One region of the Brevibacillus sp. FSL K6-6036 genome, then DNA from elsewhere that is predicted to be linked to it. Evidence: a T-box and tRNA genes for the amino acid it is inferred to sense, from the RefSeq annotation. Region 1 holds a T-box; the other holds one or more tRNA genes.
What was found. The T-box of region 1 lies ahead of leuS (leucine--tRNA ligase). A T-box ahead of a tRNA ligase gene usually reads a tRNA of that ligase, here a tRNA-Leu.

Region 2: it encodes a tRNA-Leu, which carries the amino acid that the T-box ahead of leuS (leucine--tRNA ligase) is inferred to sense. The anticodon was not compared.

What each region holds. Positions count from the first base shown of each region.
Region 1 covers NZ_CP150173.1:1,843,359-1,855,525, forward strand. Annotated here, with positions in the region: gene yqeH (ribosome biogenesis GTPase YqeH) at 1-577, shown strand, start outside; gene NST37_RS09200 (shikimate dehydrogenase) at 638-1,489, shown strand; gene yhbY (ribosome assembly RNA-binding protein YhbY) at 1,601-1,891, shown strand; gene NST37_RS09210 (nicotinate-nucleotide adenylyltransferase) at 1,895-2,491, shown strand; gene yqeK (bis(5'-nucleosyl)-tetraphosphatase (symmetrical) YqeK) at 2,475-3,053, shown strand; gene rsfS (ribosome silencing factor) at 3,065-3,421, shown strand; gene NST37_RS09225 (class I SAM-dependent methyltransferase) at 3,427-4,170, shown strand; T-box leader at 4,217-4,516, shown strand; gene leuS (leucine--tRNA ligase) at 4,628-7,045, shown strand; gene comER (late competence protein ComER) at 7,105-7,965, opposite strand; gene NST37_RS09240 (helix-hairpin-helix domain-containing protein) at 8,033-8,920, opposite strand; gene asnB (asparagine synthase (glutamine-hydrolyzing)) at 9,244-11,169, opposite strand; gene NST37_RS09250 (DNA internalization-related competence protein ComEC/Rec2) at 11,409-12,167, shown strand, end outside.
Region 2 covers NZ_CP150173.1:2,411,392-2,417,989, reverse strand. Annotated here, with positions in the region: gene NST37_RS12110 (ABC transporter permease) at 1-471, opposite strand, end outside; gene NST37_RS12105 (ABC transporter ATP-binding protein) at 471-1,382, opposite strand; gene NST37_RS12100 (response regulator transcription factor) at 1,558-2,274, shown strand; gene NST37_RS12095 (HAMP domain-containing sensor histidine kinase) at 2,271-3,662, shown strand; gene NST37_RS12090 (aminoglycoside phosphotransferase family protein) at 3,918-4,859, opposite strand; tRNA gene NST37_RS12085 (tRNA-Leu) at 5,087-5,173, opposite strand; gene NST37_RS12080 (NAD(P)/FAD-dependent oxidoreductase) at 5,889-6,598, opposite strand, start outside.

The DNA of each region.
Region 1 (12,167 bases):
CATTCTGCACGATTACGGATCGGCTGATCTGGAAATTACGACATCACCGTTTCCGGGGACGACACTGGACAAGATTGAGATTCCATTGGAGGACGGCCGTTCTATTTTCGATACGCCAGGAATTATCAACCGGGATCAGATCGGCCATATGGTGACACCGCAAGACTTGCGGAAAATTACGCCGACCTCTCGAATCAATCCAAAAGTGTATCAATTAAACGATGGCCAGTCCCTCTTCCTCGGCGGTTTGGCCCGGATTGATTTTGTACGCGGCACGCGACAGCCGTTTGTTGTGTATGTAACGAACGATATATACATCCACCGCACGAAGCTGGAGAATGCCGATGAAGTGTTTCAGAAGCACCACGGGGAAATGCTCGCTCCGCCGACAGGCCGTGAAGCCGCAGAACAGCTGCCCGCTTTTGTCAAACATTCGTTTAAAATTCGTCCAACGGGCACAACGGACCTGGTCATTTCGGGTTTGGGCTGGGTGAGCCTTCAGGGTAAAGAAGAGGCATCCGTCGTCGTACACGCTCCGAAGGGCGTCAGTGTAGGCATGCGAAAAGCGTTGATCTGACGCGTTTTGGCTGTCTTGCCATAAGCTAGATAGAGAGAGCAGAGGGGAAGGAACGGCTTCATGATAACAAGCAAAACACATCTGGTTGGTTTGTTCGGTCATCCGGTCTCGCATTCGCAATCGCCGCTCATGCACAACGCCGCTTTTGCAGAAGCGGGATTGGACTATGTATACATGGCTTTTGATGTGGCTCCCGAGCGTCTGTCTGAAGCGGTGGCAGGGATTCGATCACTTGGAATAAAGGGTGTAAATGTGACGATCCCGCACAAGGTGGCGATCATGCCCATGCTTGATGAAATCGATCCGCTTGCAGCGCGCATTGGTGCCGTGAACACAGTAGTAAACCGCGATGGCTATTTGGTCGGCTACAACACAGATGGTCTGGGGTACGTACGCTCACTGGTGGAAACGACAGGGATTACGCTGGAACAACAGACAGTGACCATGCTCGGAGCTGGCGGCGCTGCCCGTGCAGTCGCTTTTACGCTGGCGGAGCGAGGGGTGAAGGAGATCCGGATTATCAACCGTTCCCGCGAAAGGGCGACGCTTTTGGCGGAACACGTAGGAACGATTGTCCCTACGGCTGTCATCGACCCGGCCGAAGGCAAGGAAGCCATTGAGGATGCGAGCCTGCTGATCAACACCACGTCCATCGGCATGTATCCGCAAGTGGATGAGATGCCGGTGCAAGAGGAATGGCTCCATGCCGGACTGATCGTAAGCGACCTGATCTACAACCCTCTGGAGACGCGTCTGTTAAAAGCGGCGAGCTCCCGAGGCGCTCAGGTTCATTCCGGTATCGGCATGTTTGTCAATCAGGGCGCACTCGCTTTCGAATTATGGACAGGAGAAGCGGCTCCAACTGAGACGATGCGGGAAATTGTCCTGCAGCAGCTAAGCAAAGCGACCTGAAGCACGCTGCACAGATAAATGATGGAAGAATCAGTCGTGCGTCTGCAAATGAGTTAAAATAAAGAAAGCGCACTTCAAGAACAACAGATATACACAAAAGGAGATATGTACATGCTGACCGGCAAGCAAAAACGGTTTTTACGGGCACAAGCCCATCACCTTACCCCGATTTTTCAGGTGGGCAAAGGCGGCGTCAATGAAAACATGACGAATCAAATCAAAGAGGCGCTGGAGGTCCGCGAACTCATCAAGGTGGCCATTCTGCAAAACAATCTGGACGACAAGCATGAAGTAGCCGAAGCTCTGGCGGCGGGAGCAGAAGCGGAGCTGGTGCAGCTCATTGGCCATACGGTCGTGCTGTACAAGGAGTCCAGGGAGAACAAAACAATCAAACTGCCATAACCGATGGGACAGTCAAAAATCCAAATCGGAATCATGGGAGGCACATTTGATCCCATCCATGCCGGTCACCTTCTGGCCGCTGAGCAAGCAAGGGAACAAGCGGGGCTGGATGAGGTCTGGTTTATGCCGGCACATATTCCGCCGCACAAGGAACGGGCAGGATTGACCCCAGCCGGCGATCGGCTGCGGATGGTAGAGCTTGCTGTGGCGGATCACCCTGCCTTTCGGGCAATCGACATAGAGCTCAAACGTGGCGGTCCATCCTATACCTACGACACGATGCGAAGTCTCGTTGAGATGTATCCGGATTGCCAGTTTTCTTTTATCATTGGCGGAGATATGGTAAAAACACTACGGCAATGGTATCGGATAGACGACTTGGTCAAAATGGTGCGGTTCATCGGTCTTTCGCGTCCAGGGGCCGAGCTGATAGAAAGTGAATATCGCGATTTTGTGACCTTGGTGGAGATGCCGGCGTGGGATTTGTCTTCGACACTGATCCGGGAAAAAGCAGCCCGGGGCAAGAGCATTCGTTACCTCGTACCCCCGGCTGTCGAGCGTTATATAAAGGAGTACGGACTATATGAGTTGGTTGAATGATCGGGAAGCGCTTCTCAGCCAAGTCCGCGCCCAAATGCACGAGAAGCGGTATCAGCATACGCTGGGCGTGGCCGAAACTGCCAGACAGCTGGCGCTTCAGTATGGGGCAGACCCCGATAAGGCCGAACTGGCGGGTTTTTTGCACGACTACTGCAAATGCTGGCCGGTTGAAAGGATGCGTGACGTTCTCATTCGTCACGATCTCCCCGCCGACCTTTTGAACGGGGACAAGGAGCTGTGGCATTCATTTGCCGGAGCAATCGTCATCCAGACGGAGATGAATGTCTCCGACCCGGACATCATCCAGGCCGTTCGCTACCATACAACGGGCCGGGACGGGATGACGCTGTTAGAAAAAATCGTTTGTGTGGCAGACTATATAGAACCAAACCGAATCTTTCCCGGTGTTGAAACGATTCGCAGCTTGGCGTCGCAAGATCTGGATAAAGCTTTGGCGCAAGCTCTCGGCAGTACGATTCAACATTTGATCCAGCAGAAAAAAACGGTGTATCCATTGACACTGTTGGCATATAACGATCTCGTATCCGGACTGGATACATAAGGAGGAGTTTCATGGTTAAAACAGTAGAAGCCCTGGCAAGACTGGTGGCAAAGGCGGCAGAGGACAAGAAGGCGGAAAATCTGATCATCATGGACATCAGCAAGCTGTCCGTCATTGCGGATTATTTCATGATTTGCCACGGGAACAATGAACGGCAAGTACAAGCAATCGTTTCCGAGATCCGTGATCAGGCTCACAAGAACGGTTACAAGGTACGCGGCATTGAGGGAGCAGACGAAGGACGCTGGGTGCTTGTCGACCTGGAGGATGTCGTCATCCACGTATTCCATCGCGAAGACCGCGAGTTTTACAATCTCGAGCGGCTGTGGGCCGAAGCCCCTATCGTCCAATTTGGAGAGGAAGGCTGAGGTAAATGGCGTACGGGCAAATGGCGGCTGTCTACGACAGGCTGATGACCGACTCCCCTTACGATCAGTGGCTCGATTGGGCAGAGGGTGTCTGGACCAGGAAAGGGAAGCCGCGTCAAGTCATTGACCTCGGCTGCGGGACCGGAAGCATCGCCATTCCCCTGGCAAAAAGAGGGTATCAGGTGACAGGAGTTGATCTGTCTGCTGACATGCTTGCAGTAGCGTACGACAAGATGAGGCGGGAGCAGGCCCAAGTCAAATGGGTCGAACAGGACATGCGCGAACTGGCATTGCCCAAGACAGACAGTGTCTTGTCCTTTTGCGACTCGCTCAGCTACTTGACGGAAGAAGAGGACGTGAAACGGACATTTTCTCTCGTCTTCGAGCATCTGCATCCAGGCGGGACCTTTTTGTTCGACGTGCACAGTCCATACAAAATCCTGCACGGTTTTGGAGACCAGACCTTTACTCTGGCCGAAGAGGAAGTTTCGTACATTTGGCAATGTTTCTGCGATCCGCTGCGGCTCGAGGTAGCGCATGAACTGACCTTTTTTCTGCGGCAGGAAAACGGCTTGTACGAACGTATCGAGGAAGTGCATGAGCAGAGGGCGTATCAGCCATATGAGCTTGCTCGCTGGCTGATGGAGACCGGCTTTGTCGATGTGGAAATAACGGCCGATTTTAGCGGCCAGCCACCGCAAGAGACGAGTGAGCGTTTGTTTTTCTCGGCTTGCCGTCCGCGAGATTGACAGCATTGGCATTGATTGTCTATAATCGAAAGTACAACCACAAACAAGGAATGCGTTGATGAGGAGTAGTACGAAAGTGAAACGGCAAAAGAGAGTTGACGGCAGGTGAAAGTCAACCCGTCCCTTTCCGAACTCGCCTCGAAGCACTCTGCCTGAAGACCGTCCAGTAGGAGCGGTTGCGTAAGGGGGAGCGTCTATCCACGATACGGATTTTTCAAGCGGGTGAGCTTATGATTGCAAGCATCAGGACTTCTGCTTTCTGTGAAGCAAAGCGATGATCGGTGTGCCGTCTGTTCACCAATGTGGGTGGTACCGCGGGAGCGTATATAATCCTCTCGTCCCTTTTCGTTTCGCGATTGGGGGCGGGAGGTTTTTATTTTTTATTGAAGTGGCCCTCTTCTTCTTAATGGGCGAAGCATTTGTTTGTTTTCATGAATCTACGATAGGAGTGCAAATCATGGCTTACAATCATCAGGAAATCGAAAAGAAATGGCAGACGTATTGGGAAGAGAATAAAACCTTTAAAACGCTGGATGATCCGAGCAAGAAGAAGTTTTATGCTCTCGACATGTTCCCGTATCCATCCGGAGCAGGCCTTCACGTAGGACACCCGGAAGGCTATACCGCGACGGATATTTTGTCCCGGATGAAACGGATGCAAGGCTACAATGTCCTGCACCCGATGGGATGGGATGCGTTCGGGCTGCCTGCTGAGCAATATGCGCTGGACACGGGCAACGACCCGGCAGAGTTTACGGAGCGCAACATCAATACGTTCCGCCGTCAAATTAAATCTCTTGGTTTTTCTTACGATTGGGACCGTGAAATCAATACAACCGATCCTGCTTATTACAAATGGACACAGTGGATTTTTACCAAGCTGTATGAGCATGGCCTGGCGTATATCGACGAAGTTGCCGTGAACTGGTGCCCAGCATTGGGAACAGTTCTGGCCAACGAAGAGGTAATTGACGGGAAAAGTGAGCGCGGAGGACATCCGGTAGAACGCCGTCCGATGAAACAGTGGGTACTGAAAATCACCAAGTATGCTGATCGTCTGCTGGAAGATTTGGAGGAGCTTGATTGGCCGGAAAGCATCAAAGAAATGCAGCGCAACTGGATTGGCCGCTCTGAAGGCGCTGAGGTTGTCTTTTCCGTTGACGGCCACGACGAGACCTTCACTGTCTTCACGACCCGCCCGGACACTTTGTACGGCGCTACCTTCGCAGTGCTTGCTCCGGAGCACAAGCTGGTGGAGAAAATTACAACACCGGAACAAAAGCAGGCAGTTGAAGACTACCTGGAGCAAGCCAAACGGAAAAGCGATTTGGAGCGTACAGACCTGGCCAAGGAAAAAACGGGCGTGTTTACAGGTGCGTACGCAATCAATCCGGTAAATGGAGAAAAACTGCCGATCTGGATTGCCGACTACGTCCTGATCAGTTACGGTACCGGTTCTGTAATGGCTGTTCCCGCTCACGATGAGCGCGACTATGAATTTGCGCAAGCATACAATCTGCCGATCAAGGAAGTAATCCGCGGCGGAGATGTATCCAAGCAAGCGTATACGGGCGATGGGGAGCACATCAACTCCGGCTTCCTGGATGGATTGAACAAGGAACAGGCAATCAGTAAAATGATTGAATGGCTGGAGGAGAACAACAAAGGAAACCGAAAAGTAACCTTCCGCCTGCGCGATTGGCTGTTTAGCCGCCAGCGTTATTGGGGAGAGCCGATTCCGATCATCCACCTGGAGGACGGAACGATGAAGGTAGTGCCGGAAGCAGAGCTGCCGGTCGTCCTGCCGAAGACGAAGGAAATCAAGCCTTCCGGAACAGGCGAGTCGCCGCTGGCCAACATCAGCGAGTGGGTGAACATCGTCGATCCGGAAACGGGGATGAAAGCCCGTCGGGAAACCAATACGATGCCACAGTGGGCAGGAAGCTGCTGGTACTTCCTGCGCTTTATCGACCCACACAACGACAAGGCATTTGCCGATCCGGAAAAGCTGAAGGAATGGCTCCCGATCGACATTTACATCGGCGGTGCGGAACACGCGGTTCTTCATCTGCTGTATGCTCGTTTCTGGCACAAATTCCTCTACGATATCGGCGTTGTGCCGACGAAGGAGCCGTTCCAGAAGCTGTTCAACCAGGGCATGATTCTGGGTGAAAACAACGAGAAGATGAGCAAATCCAAAGGCAATGTCGTCAACCCGGACGAAATCGTTCACAGCCACGGTGCCGACACATTGCGCCTGTACGAAATGTTCATGGGTCCGCTCGACGCCTCTATCGCTTGGTCGACAAAAGGGCTCGACGGCGCACGCCGCTTCCTTGACCGCGTCTGGAGATTGTACGTAGATGACAATGGCGCGCTGAACACGAAAATCTCTCCAAAGGCTGACCTGCAACCGCTTGAGCGGGTGTATCATCAGACTGTGAAAAAAGTGACGGAGGATTACGAGAACCTTCGTTTCAATACCGGTATTTCGCAGCTAATGGTCTTCATCAATGAAGCGTACCGCGCTGAAGCTCTGCCAAAAACCTATATGGAAGGCTTCGTGAAGATGTTGGCTCCGATTGCTCCTCACATTTGTGAAGAGCTGTGGGAAAAACTGGGCCACAAGGAAACACTGTCCTACGAGCCATGGCCAGAATATGATGAGTCCAAGCTGGTAGAGGATGAAGTGGAGATCGTCCTGCAAATTAACGGTAAAAACCGGGAAAAACTGCTCATTCCAGCTGATGCGACCAAAGAGCAAATGGAAGAAATGGCTGGAAACAATGAGACGATCAAAGAGCTGATCGAAGGCAAGACAATCGTCAAAGTAATTGCAGTACCAGGAAAACTGGTAAATATCGTCGTTCGTTAAGAAAGTGCCAAGGAAGAGGAACGGAGCCATTCAAAAGGCTTCGTTCCTTTTTCTATGCTTCAAGACGAAGGGAGGCCGTTGCCATTGGCTGGCGGTACTGTTCGCAACTGGATTTTCACCATTTCCACGTCTTCTGCAAATTTGGAATGGGTGCGTCGGAATACCTCGCGAAAAACGCCGGGAATGCCGTTCTGAAGGGCTATAAGACCTTCGCCTGTAATCCCTCCGGGTACACAAACACGCTTTTCGAGAGCCTGGAAGGAGAACATCTCCTTTTTAAACAACTCCCCCATTCCAATGATCATTTGCATGGCCAAATGGGAGGCAGCTTCTTCCGAAATGCCGGTCTCTTCCATAGCGTCATTAATCATATGGCGAAGAATGTAGCTGACAAAAGCCGGGCCGCAGCTGGTAATATCGGAGGCCACCCGCAAAAATGGCTCTGGCACCTCTACCGGTTGACTGATGCTAGAAAAGAGATGAAGGATCTTGTCACGCCACTCGGGGGTAATGCGCATGCCGAATTCGCATAAACTGACGCCGCTGCCTGCGGCATTGGTAATGCTGGGGACCACTCTGGCAACCGGGCAGGGAACGAGCGACTCCAAATGCTCCAATGAAACAGGGCTCGTGATGGTGATTAAAAGATGATCCGAAGTCAACCAATCGCGGAGTTCAACAAGGACCTTGCTGTATTCAGACGGCTTGATGCACAGCAGCAGCACGGCGGCTTCCTTTGCCACTTGGGCATTGCTCGTGGCGACGACCAGACCGGGGTGACGGTCGGCAATTTTTTCTGCTTTGGCGACCGTCCGGTTGTAAGCGATAAATTGGCTGGGAGACAAGGCTTTGGCCGCAATCAGGGCATCGATCAATAGACTGCCCATGCTGCCCGTTCCAACAACGCCGATCCTTTCCATAGGAATTTCCTCCCTCTACTCATTCTCCCCCCATTCTATGAGATGACGAGCCCGTTCATGCTCCTTCTTACTGGATGCGGATCTGATCCTTCATCCGCTCGTAGATTTTCGCCCCGATCCCGCTGATTTGCTTGAGCTCATCCGGAGAGCGGAATCCTCCCTTTTTTGTTCTGTATTCCAAAATGGCCTTTGCGCGAGATTCACCGACACCTGGCAGCGTCATCAATTCCTCCAGGGTGGCCGTATTCACATTGACCCCCTTGCCGGCGGCGGAAGGAGAGGCGCTTCCGGAGCCTGAGCCCGAAGCGGAAGCGGAGGCAGAGGGGGAGACGGCGGAAGCCACATCTTGTTGTGAACAAGCAGAGGCGGCTCCTTTTACAGGAATGAGAATGGCGCTTCCGTCAGTCAATTTTTCCGCAAGATTGATTCGTTCCACGTCTCCGTCGGGAAGTGTTCCTCCTGCTTTTTCGATCGCGTCCGCCACTCTTGCTCCCGGCTCCAAAGCATAAAGCCCGGGGTGCTTTACTTTTCCTTTGACATCTACATAGAGGAGAGGAGGGGAAGCGCCAGTCCTCCCGCTGACGTTGGAGGAAGCACTGCCAGAAGAAGCACCGCCAGAAGAAACGCTCCCTGAAGAGGTGCCGCCTAAAGAGACACCTTCTGACGAAGCACCAGCACCCGATAACGCCGTGTATGGACTGCCTGCCCGGTTCACCCCCATTTCTGATACAACTCCGCCTTGCTGTTGGGGATTGGAGACGGCAGCAGGCAGTAACGACTCGGATGAAGCAAGCGTTATATCCGATTCGTTGGCCGACGCCACCTCCTGAAACGGACTGCCCGCGTGCACCGTATTTTGTTGTGCTCTGTAGATCCAAAAACTTACTCCTGCAAAGATAACCGCGAGACTTATGAGTATGTACCGGCGATAGCGCTCCCACAAGTCATACAGCATGTAAACACCTCCGTGATATGCAGGCATATTTGATGGACTGCCTGCATCTACAGGCATCCTACGAAATGACAGCGGGAGTACGCAAATTTTTCGAAAAATGCAGCCAGTATCGGAAAAATGAAGCGAGTATCGGAAAATTGGAGCGATTATAGGAAAAATGCTGCGAGTATAGGAAAGCTAAGGGAGAATTCCCGGGAAAAAGAAAAAGGCCCGCCCGTCATACGACGAGCGAAGCCTGTAATGATTTTGAATACGCTGCGACTGCAGCAGCGAAAGCGGGTGTTACTTGCAAGCCTTTCGCTTAGCCAATCCGCCTCAGTCTGTTAGCCGATCCTCTCCAGAGAGTCCTTTTTTCGGCGAATCTCCACACTCGGACTGACGTAAGGGCCAAACTGATGCTTTTGCTCAATAAAGATCTGATGCCACAGCATGAAGATCAGGATGGTCCAGATTTTTCGGCTGTAGTCGGCATGGCCCTCGCGATGTTCATCGAGCATATAGAGAACGTACGCCTTGTTGATCAGATGATCTACCTTGGACTCAAAAATAAGCTCCTTGGCCCATTTGTAGAATTCATTTTTCAGCCAGTGACGGGTAGGGACTGGGAAGCCCAGCTTCTTCCTCGTCTTGATTTCCGGAGGCAGGAAGTCTTTCATGGCTTCGCGAAGAACATGCTTCGTCGTGCCGTTGGCAATTTTGTATTTGGTCGGGATGGTAGCCGCAAATTCAAATACTTTTGTATCGATGAAAGGCACGCGCAGCTCCAATGAGTTGGCCATTGTCATCTTGTCTGCCTTCATCAAAATGTTGCCGCGCAGCCAGGTATGGATGTCCAGATACTGCATCTTGGTCACATCGTCAAGTGATTGCGCACGCTTGTAAATTTCCTCCGTGACCGACCATGGGGTCCGATATGACTCCGAGTGCAGGATATCCTGTGTGACCACGCGTTCCTTCATTTCTTCACTGAAGATCAGGGCATTTCCAAAAAAGCGTTCTTCTACCGTTTTGGAGCCGCGGATCAGGAAGTTTTTCCCTTTCACCTGATCAGGCAGTTTCTCTGCCAAAAAACGGACGGAGCTTCTCATCCAGTCGGGCATATGAGAGAACATGCGCAGGGAATGTGGCTCCCGGTAGATGTTGTAACCCCCGAAAAACTCGTCTGCCCCTTCGCCGGAGAGAACGACTGTCACGTGTTCGCTGGCCATTTGAGCTACGAAATAAAGCAGGATCGCCGAAGGATCGGCTACGGGCTCATCCTGATGCCAGACGAGTCTGGGCAACTCGTCCATGTAGCGCTGGGCGTTTACCACCAGCTCGTGGTGTTCGGTTCCCAAAAATTGTGCGGTCCTGCGGGCGTAGTCCAGCTCGCTGTATCCAGGGATGTCGGAACCGACAGAAAAGGTTTTGACATCCTCGAAAGTCCGCAGCATGGCGACGATACTGCTGGAATCCACTCCGCTGGACAAAAACGCGCCGCGGGGTACTTCACTGATCCGGTGTTTGTCAACAGACTCCAGCATGATGCTGCGGGTGCCTTCGACAAAGTAAGAAAAAGGCTTGCTCTCATCTGGCTTGAATTCCACGTCCCAATAACGTTCCAACTGAATCCGGTCGTTCTGGATGATGAAGAAATGAGCAGGCGGGATGCGGTAGATGCCCTGGTACATCGTTTCCGGGTCAGGTACGTATTGGAATGTCAAATAATGGTAAAAGCCGGTTGGATTTACTTCTCTTTTGACACCGGGGAGCTCCAACAGACTTTTGATTTCGCTTGCAACAGCAATCGAATCCTCTGTCTCAACATAATAGAGAGGCTTGATCCCGAATTGATCGCGCGCTCCGAACAGGCGTTTATTGCGTGAATCATAAATCGTGAAGCCAAACATGCCCCGCAAATGCTTGGGCGCGTCGGTTCCGACTTCCTCGTACAGATGCAGGATCGTTTCGATGTCGGAATCCGTATGGAATACGTGACCGCACTCCTTCAACCATTGCTGCAATTCTTTGTAGTTGTAGATTTCGCCGTTGCCGATGATCCAAATGTCTCGTGTTTCGTTAAACAGCGGCTGATGGCCGCCTTCCACGTCAATGATGCTTAAACGACGAAAGCCCAGTGCGATGTTGTCTTCCAGATGAAAACCGTCATCGTCTGGACCGCGGTGCAGGATAACACGGGTCATGGCGCCAATCGTCTCTTGCAGGACGGGCGCTTGCCGCTTGTTGTAGAGTGATACGATTCCACACATATGAAATGACTCTTCCTCTCACTCAGATTGCTCTAGCTAACTCTATCACGGATTGACGGTCAAAGCAATCTTTCCAATTGCCCAAGAAGCTGTGCCAGCCGTGGCAACAGACGCTTTTCTATGAAAGGAAGGGCGACAGTCAGGCAGCTTTTGCCCTCACAAAAAGCAGGGTCTTTTTTTTGTCCCGGAGAAGCGGTGTACACTGGTTGCTCCGATGCTTGATCCGGGAGGGGGATATCTTGACTGCTTTTGGGGCTAGTCTATCGTATCTGGCAGGGGTACTTGCCGGAGCTTATTTGTCGATTGCCTGGCTGTTTCTCTTTGCAGGGCTGCTTGCTGCAGTGTGCGTGTTTATTCCCAAGGAAGCTGGAAAGAAGCTGAGCCTCGTCAGTCTGATCTGTATTGGCAGCGGATTTTATTTTCATGTCTATGATAGCATGCATCAATCCTATTTGCGTGTCCCGGCTGCGGAGGAATCGCTGATCCATTTTCGCGGAGAGATTGCGACACCTGTCAAGCGTGACGGCGATTCGGCACGTTTTTTTCTTCTGGTTGAGAGCGTCGGGGTCAGCAGGGAACAAATGGAGGATTTGCCCGGCGCAGAGCGGATTGCGTTTCGGGTTGGATTAGAGCAAGAGCAGGAGGCAATGGCCATCGAGCAATGGCTTCCGGGTGACCGGATTGCGGGCAAGATGCTGTTGAGCTTGCCCGCAGGAGCCCGCAATCCGCACGCATTTGACTACGCGCGCTACCTGAGATGGCAGGGAGTTTACGTCACAGGTGAGGCGGAATATGGGGAGCTCGTCAGGGGAGAGGCCAGGACCGGGGTGATGAGGCTGTTCCATCAATGGCAAAACGATGCCAAGGAACGGCTGGACCGCGTATTCAGAGACGACGAAACGTCCGGCTATATGAGCTCGCTATTGCTGGGGGTAACTGACGGCGTTTCCCCGGAGACGCAGGAAATGTACGCCAATCTGGGGATCAGCCATGTTCTG
Region 2 (6,598 bases), 570 kb from region 1:
TTGCTGCAAGGCGATGACTGCCATATTTGCCAGCATGGTGCCTGACATAAATCGGAGCAGCAAAGAAAGCGGCAGCGGCTGCGCAAAGCCGTTTGCCAATCCAAATGTTGCAATCGCTATGCTGAGCAGGATCATGGCCAACAACATCAGCAGGCAGGCACAAGCATATTTTGCGGCATAAATCCTGCTGCGTGGAAGCGATGCCGCCATTAGCAGCTTCCACGTGTTTCCTGTATGCTCCATATCGGAGATGCGAGACACAACCACTGCCGAAAGGATCGGAAGAAACAGCCCATTCATGGAGGCAATCGTGACAACTATCCCCTCCCATCCCGCTTTATCCGGATTCCGGGACATGGCCATGCTGACAGACAGGAAGGCCCAGCTTATTTCTACCAACAGAAACAGTACGATCATGAGAAATACCCGCTTGCGGCGCAGCTTATAGAACTCCAGTAGAACTGCTTTCATCAAAGGCTTTTCTCCTTTCCTGTAAGCTCAAGAAAGATGCGCTCCAAGCTTTTCCTTCGCTCTTCAATCCGAATCACATCGATGCCCGCCTGGACAAGCATTCGGTTTGCGAAAGCGGTCTGCTCGTCATTCATTTCTTTCACTATCAAGGCATCATCCTCGATAACTGAATGGAAGCCTTGCCTGTAGAGCAGGACATGCGCCGTTTCGTTATCCACCGTTTTTATCGCAATACGAGGCTGGCTCTTGCTTTGCAAAGCTTCCATGCTGCCCTGAAACAGCAGTTTCCCATCGCTGATGATGCCGACTGAAGTAGCAATTTGCTCAATTTCTGACAGCAAATGGCTGGAAAGCAATACGGTGATGCCGTAGCGCTGCGGCAATGATTTGATCAGCTCGCGAATTTCACCAATACCCGCAGGGTCAAGTCCATTCGTCGGTTCGTCAAGGATCAGGAGCTTCGGAAAAGCGATCAAAGCCATTGCAATGCCAAGCCTCTGCTTCATTCCAAGGGAATACAGTCCAGCCTTTTTGTCCTTGTGGTTTTCCAGCCGCACAATTTTGAGTGCCTCGCATACATTTTTGTCCGGGACATCGTGCAGGCGCTGCATGATCCGCATGTTCTCCAGACCGGTCAAATGTCCGTAGTACGAAGGAGACTCGATGAGCGAACCGGTCTGGCGCAAAATGGACAGCCGGTTTTTGTCAAACTCCCCTCCAAATACAACAACCTTTCCGCTTGATGGCTTGACCAGCCCCAAGAGCATTTTGAGCGTTGTCGACTTTCCTGCTCCGTTGGGCCCCAAAAAGCCGTACACCTCCCCTTCATGCACCTCGAGATTCACCTCGTTCACCCGATAAGCGTCGCCATATCGTTTGGAAAGATTATGCGTTGAGACGATTGCTTTCATCTTTTTTCACTCCACTCTGTTTGCTGCTGATTTTAGTATCGCAATTTGAGCATAACAGCGGCATCTTTCTGGATACTGACGGCAACCTTACAGCGACCTTAAATCACGGGAAACACTTCGAGTTATCGCGAAATCGCCGGAATTTTGCTGTATATTTGTAAACAGGTGATGACGAATGGACCAGATCAAGCAAAAGAAAGTGCTCATCGTGGATGATGAGCATGAAATACGCGAGATGATCGACAGTTTTTTGCGAAAGGAAGGCTTTTTTCGGATATTCCATGCGGCAAGCTGCAGCGAGGCGATCGAGGTCTGCCTGTCGGACAAGCCGGACATTGCCATTTTGGATGTCATGCTGCCGGATGGGGACGGCTTTTCCCTGTTTTCTTCCCTGCGCAGAATTTCAGACATACCTGTGCTCTTTCTTTCGGCCAGAAACAAGGATGAAGACCGGATCCTCGGGCTTGGCCTCGGCGCCGACGATTACATTGTCAAGCCGTTTTTGCCTCGCGAGCTTATGCTGCGCCTGGGAGCCATATTGCGGCGCGTGTACGCTCCGCCAAAGCAGGAGCGGCTGCCTGTTTTTGCGCTGGGGAGCTTTACTGTCGATTTGGAAGGGGGCGTGGTACGCAGCGCGAGCGGAGAACAGCCGTTGACCGCCAAGGAGCATGCCCTGCTGAAAAAGCTGTATGAAAACCGCGGGCGCATCGTCACAAGCGACGCTTTGTGCAACGCGGTATGGGGTGACGACAGCTTTGGATACGAAAATACCCTCATGGTTCACATCCGGCGCATCCGGGAAAAAATCGAGTCGGATCCCTCCTCCCCTGAACACCTGCTGACTGTAAGAGGGCTGGGCTACAAGCTGATGGCAAGCGAGGATCGGGCATGAACGGGGCCATTCATATTTTGCGGCGTTTCGTAATCTCAACCATCCTTATTTCGGTGTTTCTGCTCATCCTGAATTACGTAGTGCTCGGGACATGGTTTTTTAATGGAATGAACGTTGGAAAAACGCCTGAGGATGTCGTACGCGGGGCTTCAGAGGGACTTCATGGAAGCAGCGGCAGCTATGCGCTCGCTGAAAGGGCGGAAAAATTGCTTGTGCAGCACAATGCTTGGGCCATGCTCATCGACAAGCAGGGACAGGTGGCATGGGGCTTTAAGCTGCCGGATGAATTGCCCCGTGCCTATTCGCTAACGGATGTGGCAAAGCTCTCCCGGCATTACGTTATGGATTATCCCGTTTTCATCTGGGAGCATCCCGATGGCCTTGTCGTTGTCGGGTATCCAAAGGACAGCGTGGCAAAATACCAATTCAGTTTTCCGCTTGACTGGATCAGCAGCGTTCCCCTCCGGCTGGTCGGCATGATCTTCGGGAACATTGCCCTCGCCCTGCTGCTGTCGCTTGTCATCGGCACCCTCCTGATTAAATCCATAACCCCGCTGATCGACGGCATTCACGGTCTCGCCCACGAGCAGCCTGCCCATGTCGAGCCGAAGGGATTGCTGCGCAGCCTGGCAAAGAGCATCAATCACACTTCGGCGCTGCTGCAAGAAAAGAACGCAAAGCTGAAAGCAAGAGATGAGGCGCGATTCAACTGGATTGCCGGTATCTCTCATGACATCCGGACACCGCTTTCCATGGTGCTTGGGTATGCCAGTCAACTGGAGGAAAGCGAGACCTTGCCGGATGAACAACGGAAAAAAGCCGCGATTATCCGGCGGCAGGGGGAAAAGCTTCGTTCCCTTGTCAGCGATCTCCATTTGGTCTCCATGCTTGAGTACGAGATGCAGCCGGTAAGCTGGAAGGCTGTAAGGCTGCCGGTGCTTGCCCGGCAGGCCGTATCAGACTTTCTCAACAACCATGATGTCGGTGAGAGATTCTCCCTGCAACTGGCTGTCGAGGATGAGAACATCAAGGTCAATGGTGATGAAAGACTGCTGCAGCGGGCGATTGCCAACCTTCTGCAAAATAGCATGCTTCACAATCGAGAGGGCTGCCAGATTCTTTTGCAAATCATGCGTTCCCCCGACAAAAAAACGTGCCGCTTCACCGTCACGGATAACGGAAAAGGAATACCGCAAAGCGAGCTTGCCGATTTGCTGGAGCTGCCGTACTCGACCAAGAGAAAGAGCCCTGTACAGAACGGCCACGGACTCGGCCTCCCGATGGTCGCGCGGATTGCCAAAGCCCATCAGGGAAGGCTGATCCTGACGAGCGATACGGGGAAAGGGCTGCGAGCCGAGATCGAGCTTCCGGTCATGGCAGACTCTTGATTTTTTTGCCCCGTGCATGTCCTTTCACGCTAACAAAAGAACAGAGCGGCTGCTTTCACCCTGCTGCAGCCGCTCTGTTTCCGTTATTCCAGTGCGCTATATCGTGTGCTTCAGTCTTAAAACAGGTTTATAGGCATGCTTTAAGCCCATGGAAACGGCCAGTCTCAACACAAAAGCACTCAAATTGCCAAAGTCCCTCACAGTTCCTTCCTGCTCCTTCTACCACCGAAACGGCTATCGCAGCACTTATATGATCTAAACGAGCGTTTTTAACTCTTTCGCCAACAAGCTGATCGTTGCGGCTCTCTCCCCGGCATCCTGCTCATCGAATAAAAGCTGCTGAACAAATTCCCACATGTCTTCCAATTTCCGTTTCTCCTGATAAAACTGGAGGGCATCGGGGTTAAAGGAATAGTCTTTATGGCGTTTCCGATAGACGCTTAAAAATGTGTCGAAATGCGGATGATCAACCAGGAACATCAGATCGGCTTCTACGGGAGCCACTGTAAGTCCTTCCCAGTCAATCAGAATCAGCTTCTCTTCGGCCAGCATCAAATTCCAATTGTGGATATCGGTATGGCATAGAGCCAGTTTGGGATGACTGTTTTTCAACCTTGCAGACAGCCTGCGAATGCTATCGGACAGGCTCTTGATACGTTCCATCTTTGGTTCGATCATTTTCACAACATCCGTTGACAGCTTGTTCCAATCGTGATCCAATGCGTTCCTCAGCTCCTGCAAAAACGGAACCTCAAAAACTTCCCGGAGTCCTTCTGTTTGAACAGGGATTTCTTCCCCATACAAATGGAGCTCCGCAACGATTTCCGCGAGCTGACAAACCTGCTCCCTGCTTAACTCACGATTGCCAATCGTTTCTCCGTCAATATATTGAAAAAGAAGATAGATGGCATCTTTACTTTCGTATTTATAATCGCCATTTGTTGTGAATAGCGGCACAGGAATTTTCCCCTTCAAGCCGCTATTTTGCTGGAGCCAAACGGTGACAGGCATGTACGTATCAACGAGAGTAGTCCACTTGGAGGTAGATGCTCTGTTTTTTTCATAAACCTTCAGGAAATAAGTACACCGATCATCAAACACTTTGTAGGCCAGCGCAGACCATCCCCCCTGCTGCGGCGAAACATTTTTGCAATCGATACCATACTGCTCTCTTAGGATTATTTTTATCTCGTCCATAGTAGCCCTCTATTCATTTGTTGTTTCCAGTGGATGGGTCCACCAAGCTGAGTCTTGTGCAATAGATCTACAGCTTATCGATAATCAATGACAAATGGTTTATTTTAAGCCTCCGGTTACGATATCTACAATTGTTATTTTATCGTATATTTCCCTTTCCCTCTCAGCAATATATTCAGACAAAAAAAGACCTTTCAGAAGAATCTGAAGGGCCTTATGTTTACATATGGTGCGGTCGAGAGGACTTGAACCTCCACGGTGTTGCCACCACTAGAACCTGAATCTAGCGCGTCTGCCAATTCCGCCACGACCGCAAGCGACAAGAATTATTATATTCGCAGACGATGGAGATGTAAAGCGGACTTTGGGAAAATGGGAAAGGCACCCCGTTGCCGCTTTGCAGGGGGACTGTTCCATCCAAATCATATGGAGGACTCCGGCTCGTTAGTCTACACCTTTGTTTGATGTGAAAGGAAATCGCAAAGCACAAGAGAACAAAAAGCAATTGCAAAGACAATGCCAGCAATATTCCTGTCAACAAACCCAATGCAACGTTACTTTCAGTGGCATGATAGCAAGCGACAAACAACCCACTTGAGCCAATGGTCGCGGGCATGCCTCTCCTTGCACGGAAAGTACCCTCGGGGAGCAGCTTTCGCAAGGGCTGTATCATGATCAGCACTCCCACTTGCTGCAAGCGCCATCCCTCTCCAATCGGTTATAAAACCGCGTCCAGTCAACAGCAAACACGTTCCATCGGCCAGGAGCACCACATATCCTTCTTTGCGGCCGTTGTTGGAGGCCGCTTTCTTCTCTCACCGAAAATTTGCGAAATGCGGGAATCGTCAGCACTTCAGACAAGCCAATGAAAGAAAGCACCAGCCAAAAAACGAATCGCCAAGACAGAAACTCATCTAAAAGCCCGGCAAAATAAGGACCATTTAACGCAGGTAAAATATCTACCGTCAACTTTTTCTTTGGAAACTCCCCTCGTACCTGAATACCTGACGAAATCTGCCGCAAGAAACTTCAGCCGTTTCTCCTCCAAGCCTCCATATTCAATTCATTATTGATGGCCGCAGCGACAAATGCGCCCATAGAAGCTGCAGCAATCGCCTGATAGAGCCGCGATGCCGCATCTCCGGCGCTATAGACGCCCGGGACATTCGTTTTCCCGAACTCGTCGACAACGACCGTTCCCGCTTCCGTGATGCGGCATCCGATCGTTCGCGGCAGCTCCGATCCCGCGACCAGCACCGGTTTAAAAAAGATCCCCCTGCACGGAATGGTTGTCCCGTCTTCGAGAACCACTTGACGGACGATTCCTTCGCTGGAGTCAATGGATTGAATCGGCGAGTCAAATAGGGGGACTTGATGTCGCTTTAGCTCTTCGCGCTGTGCATCCGTCAGCTCATCGGGGCCGTTCGTGCAGATGGCAAAACGATTCGTCCATCCGGAAATCAATGGAGCGAAGTGCATAAGCTCTGCCCCCTTGTTAATGATGACTAGCGGCTGGTCGCTTAATTCCCAGCCATCGCAATACGGGCAAACGAAGGCGCTTTTTCCGTAAACTTCCGCTAGTCCAGGAATGTCCAGCGGCCGATCCTTCATTCCTATGGCAAACAGCACCTTTCTGCTTTCAAAAGTCTTACCTTGCTCTGTCATAATTTGAAAATGTCCATCTGATCCCGTGATCGAAACGGCCGTATCCGCCACGAAAGACACGGACGGATAGGCGC